2 regions of the Nocardia sp. NPDC088792 genome follow, and region 1 is predicted to be linked to the other one. Evidence: riboswitches for the same ligand, from Rfam matches in the RefSeq annotation. Region 1 holds a riboswitch; the other holds the start of a gene.
The links. Region 1 has a riboswitch for cobalamin ahead of ACIP5Y_RS12435 (CbtB-domain containing protein). Riboswitches for the same ligand answer to the same signal wherever they lie in the genome.
Positions count from the first base shown of each region.

Region 2: it holds a riboswitch for cobalamin, as region 1 does, so the genes downstream of both, ACIP5Y_RS41165 (FecCD family ABC transporter permease) here and ACIP5Y_RS12435 (CbtB-domain containing protein) in region 1, are expected to answer to the same signal.

Region 1 is NZ_JBIVKC010000002.1:690,903-693,098, reverse strand. Features, by position in the region: gene ACIP5Y_RS12445 (histidine phosphatase family protein) at 1-377, opposite strand, end outside; gene ACIP5Y_RS12440 (CbtA family protein) at 374-1,225, opposite strand; gene ACIP5Y_RS12435 (CbtB-domain containing protein) at 1,248-1,397, opposite strand; cobalamin riboswitch at 1,502-1,640, opposite strand; gene ACIP5Y_RS12430 (FAD-dependent monooxygenase) at 1,682-2,196, opposite strand, start outside.
Region 2 is NZ_JBIVKC010000007.1:257,539-259,734, reverse strand. Features, by position in the region: gene ACIP5Y_RS41165 (FecCD family ABC transporter permease) at 1-975, opposite strand, end outside; cobalamin riboswitch at 1,008-1,143, opposite strand; gene ACIP5Y_RS41160 (TetR/AcrR family transcriptional regulator C-terminal domain-containing protein) at 1,145-1,729, opposite strand; gene bioB (biotin synthase BioB) at 1,870-2,196, shown strand, end outside.

The DNA.
Region 1 (2,196 bases):
CCGTTGAGCCACAAGCTCACTCGTTCGATGAGATCGGTGATGGCCTCGCCGCCGTGCCCGCGGAAGCCCGGATCGGTGAGCCAGGCCATCAGCTGATCGGGTGCGATGGCATCCATCGACCGCCCCGCCCAGCTGCCACAATCCAAGTCGCGCAAGGCTTCCTCGGCGGTGCCGGAGAGCCCGAGCGCGTCGGCGGTCTGCGCGGTGCGGGCCTCCGGCGCGTAGCACACGCCGGCAGCCTCGCCGGACAGTCCGCCCGACGTCTCGACCGACCGCAACCCCAGCGGGTTCAGCGGTTCATCGGCCGGGAAGCGGGCGGCCTGCACGGCATCGGTGAACGCATGCGTCACCAGGGTGAGGCGGGTGACCGCGCTCATGCCGCCGCGGTGGACTGTTCCGGGGCGGTGACGGCGCGCTCACCGAGCAATCGTGGTGCGAGCCAGGCGAACCCGACGCCGATGACGGCCCAGAGAATCGCCTGCGCGATGAAGGAGTACAGCCGGAAGTGGAACAGATCGTCCGCCGGGAAGCCCGGGTAGACGATGGTCCCCGCCGCATCCTTCAGCGGCTGCGGCGTTTCCGTGTCGAAGTCGCCGAACGACTTGTTCGCCGACAGATGTCCGAGCGACGGTAGCACCAGCATCACAATGCTCATGACCACCACGAAGGACAGGCCCGAAGCGATGGTCGCGGTCCAATTGCCCAGTCGCGCGGCCAGTCTGCGGCCCAGCCAGATGGCCGCGAACAGCGCCACCGTGCTGATCACGATCATGAGCACGTACAGCCCGGTGCGTTCCTTGATGGTGTCCGGATGCCCGATCGACGGCGGGTTGGCCGGGTACTTCAGGAACGGCACCGCATAGAACGCCAGGAACATGCCGCCCGACACCAGCAGCGCGAGATTGCGCGGGGTGGTCCTGCCCGAGCGGGTCATGGCCAGGTAGTAGACGACCGCGAACAGCGCGCCCATGGCCATGCCGAACACGATCACACCGAACCCGAGACCGATGTTCTGCTGCTGGCCGCGGGTGAAGATGTCGGGTCCCATATCGGGCATGGGCAGCCCGGCGGCCTTGTCCAGCGCCATCTGGGCGTCGTCGCGGCCGGATTCGTAGTCGATGGCCCGATCGATGATGGGCTCGGCCATGATCCGGGCGAAGATGAACGCGAAGAGTCCGCCGAGCGCGCCCAGCAGGACGCCCCGGCCGATGATCCGTTTTTCCATTGTGGGTACTCGATTCCCGTGACTAGTGGCAGGGGAATCCGAGGAAATGCCGTCCGTCATGGACGAACTCGTGCACGTGCATATCACTGCCGAACACCGAGACGGCGCCCTGATCGATGCCGATGAAGTAGATGGCGAGCAGTGCCAGCACAGTGGTGCCGATCAACCACATGGCCGTGGTCGGCAGGGACAGCGCGCCCGCGCCGAGGCCGGAACGAGGAACGTAGGAAGTGGCCACGAGAACTCCTTGCTTTCAGGGGATTTCGCGTCCCCAGAGCCGGTATCAACACGGCGGCCCGGTGTCTGACTCACATCCACGCGGATGCTCACAGTGGCGCGACCGTTCCGGAATTACACCGGATTCCAACGAATCGCCGATCACATGACGATACGAAACAGCTGACCACCAGGTCAAACGATCATCCAACAGGTGGGAAACGGGCAACGACCCGCCGGTCAGGCCGAGGCCGGATCCTCGACCGAATCGATATGGCCGTCCGGTCGCACCACCACAACGGCGTCCGGCGACGACCCACAGGCGGCAGCGAGCTCGCGCGGCAATCGTGATGCGGCGAGCGCGGCAGGCCGCACGCCGACCAGGTCGAGAGTCGAGTTGCCGTCGGCCGACCAGGCATGCGGCAGCCGCGCACCCACTGCGAACGACGGCCGGTAACCATCGGGCGTGAGCGGCGGCGTGGCGGCATAGTTCGCACTGAGCAGGAGCTGATCGTCGATCCGGTAGTCCCGCCGGGCATTGTCGCTCGCGATATCGATGACCTGCCGCGCGAGCGGCCGGCGCTCGGATTCGTAGCTGTCGAGCAGTGATTCGCCCGCCCGGCCGCTCAGTACGGCGGCCAGTTTCCACGCCAGATTGTCGGCATCACCGATCCCGACATTCATGCCGTGCCCACCGGTCGGCGGCACGGTATGCGCCGCATCCCCGGCCAGCAGCACCCGGCCGCGGCGGTAGG
Region 2 (2,196 bases), on a different contig from region 1:
GCCGATCAGGCCGGTGAGGACGCCGACGGGGATTTCGGTGGGGCGGACCAGGACTCGGGTGGCGGCGTCGGCGACGACCAGGAAGAGGGCGCCGCAGAGGGCCGAGGCCGGGAGCAGGATGCGGTGACGCGGACCAACTATGAGGCGGGCCGCGTGCGGCACCACGAGGCCGACGAAGCCGATACCGCCGGAGACCGCGACCAGGACACCCACCAGGATCGCCAGCAGGATGAAGAGCGCGATCCGCAACTGCCGCACCGGCACTCCGACCGAGGCTGCGGTGTCCGCGCCCAGGTTCAGCACATCGAGCCAGTTGGCGGAGAGCAGTAGGACGAGGGTGCAGGCGGCTACCACGGTGGCGGGGAGCAGGATTCGAGTCCAGTCGGCGCCTGCCAGGCTGCCGAGCAGCCAGAAGAGGACCGATTTTGCGGCGGCGGGATCGCCGCTACGGAAGACGATGTAGCTGCTCAGGGCGCTGAAGGCCGAGCCGAGGACGGTGCCGGTCAGGACCAGGCGCAGCGGGGTGAGGCCGCCTTGGGCCACCGCGACCAGAAATACCGCCGCCGCGGCGGCCAGAGCGCCGGCCAGCGCGCCCGCCGACAGTGCCCAGAGTCCGGCTGCCGCAAAGCTTCCCGTGGTGATGACGGCTGCCGCGCCGACGCCCGCACCGGAGGAGACGCCCAGCAAATAGGGATCGGCCAGTGGGTTGCGCACCAGGGTCTGCATGGCCGCGCCCGCGACCGCCAGCCCGGCCCCGACGATCGCCGCCAGCAGGGTGCGCGGCACTCGGAGCTGCCAGACGATGGTGTCGGCGCCGAGGTTCGCGGGTGCGAGTCCGGTTGCGCGCCGGTGCAGTACGTCCAGTACGTCGTGCAGCGGGATGGTTTCGGCGCCGAATCCGGTCGCCACGATCATGGCGGCGAGCAATAGCGCCACCAGTACCGGCAGCGTGATCGCCGCCCGGGCACGGCTCATCGACGGAGCTCTCTGGGCAAATCGCGGCCTCTCCCGAGTTCGGTCCGGTGGGGGAGGTCTGACTCGCAGCCCGAAGGTTGCTCACAGTGGCGCGACCGTTCCGGGTTTGCACCGGATTCCCGCACCCACCGGGGATGACGGGACGGACTCTACCGTCCGGAAGTATTGCTCAACGGATGCGGGTGCCCAGCAGGTGACGCACACCGCTCACGAACAATTGCAGCCCGAAATCGAAGCGGGCGGTGGCGTCGGTGGTGTCGTAGAGAGGAGAGTGTTCCTCGGCGAGGGCGCCCGCGGAATCCATCTGGATGCGCGATTGCTCGTCGACGGTCTGGCCGAGTACGTAGTACAGCAGCGTGTAGGCCGCGAGATCGGCTTCCTCCCGTGTCATGCCCGCGCGAATGGCGGCGCTGGCCAGCCGTTCCCGCCCCTTGCTGGTGGTCAGCCGGGAAGCGTAAGTGGCCGAGACCAATTCGGCTCCGTCGCGGTAGGCGAGCAGGCAGGAGCGCAGCCGATGCGCCAATTCGGTCAGCTGGCCGGACCATTCGCCCGCACCGACCGGTTCGTCCATGGGTGCGAGAATGCGGTCGGCGACCGCGCCGAGCAGGGCCTGCTTATTGGGGAAGTGCCAGTACAGCGCGCCCGGCTGCACATGCAGCGAGCTCGCCAGGCGCCGCATGGTCAGGTCGGCGAGCCCGTACTGGTCGAGAATGGCGATGGCCCCGTCGACCACGTCCGTGCGATGAAGTTGCACTGCAGAATCCGACCCTCTCGTGTTCCGGCTCACGTTCCCGGCTGCTAGCCTACCCTGAACACCGTTCAAGTTGTTCGGCTACACGAGCCGGGCACGTTGCGATGCCCGGCCCGACCGGCCGGACGAAGGGACTCGTAGGCATGACCCAGGCAGCCGTCACCACCGAGGCCGGAAGCACTGCCGGCGACGACATTCTCGCCATCGCCCGCGAGCAGGTGCTCGAACGCGGCGTCGGACTCACCCAGGACCAGACCCTCGAGGTACTGCGCCTGGGCGACGACCGGCTCGAAGAACTACTGAGCCTCGCGCACGACGTGCGCATGAAATGGTGCGGACCGGAGGTCGAGGTCGAGGGCATCATCTCGCTCAAGACCGGCGGCTGCCCCGAGGACTGCCACTTCTGTTCGCAGTCCGGCCTTTTCCAGTCCCCCGTGCGCGCCGCGTGGCTCGATATCCCGTCGCTGGTC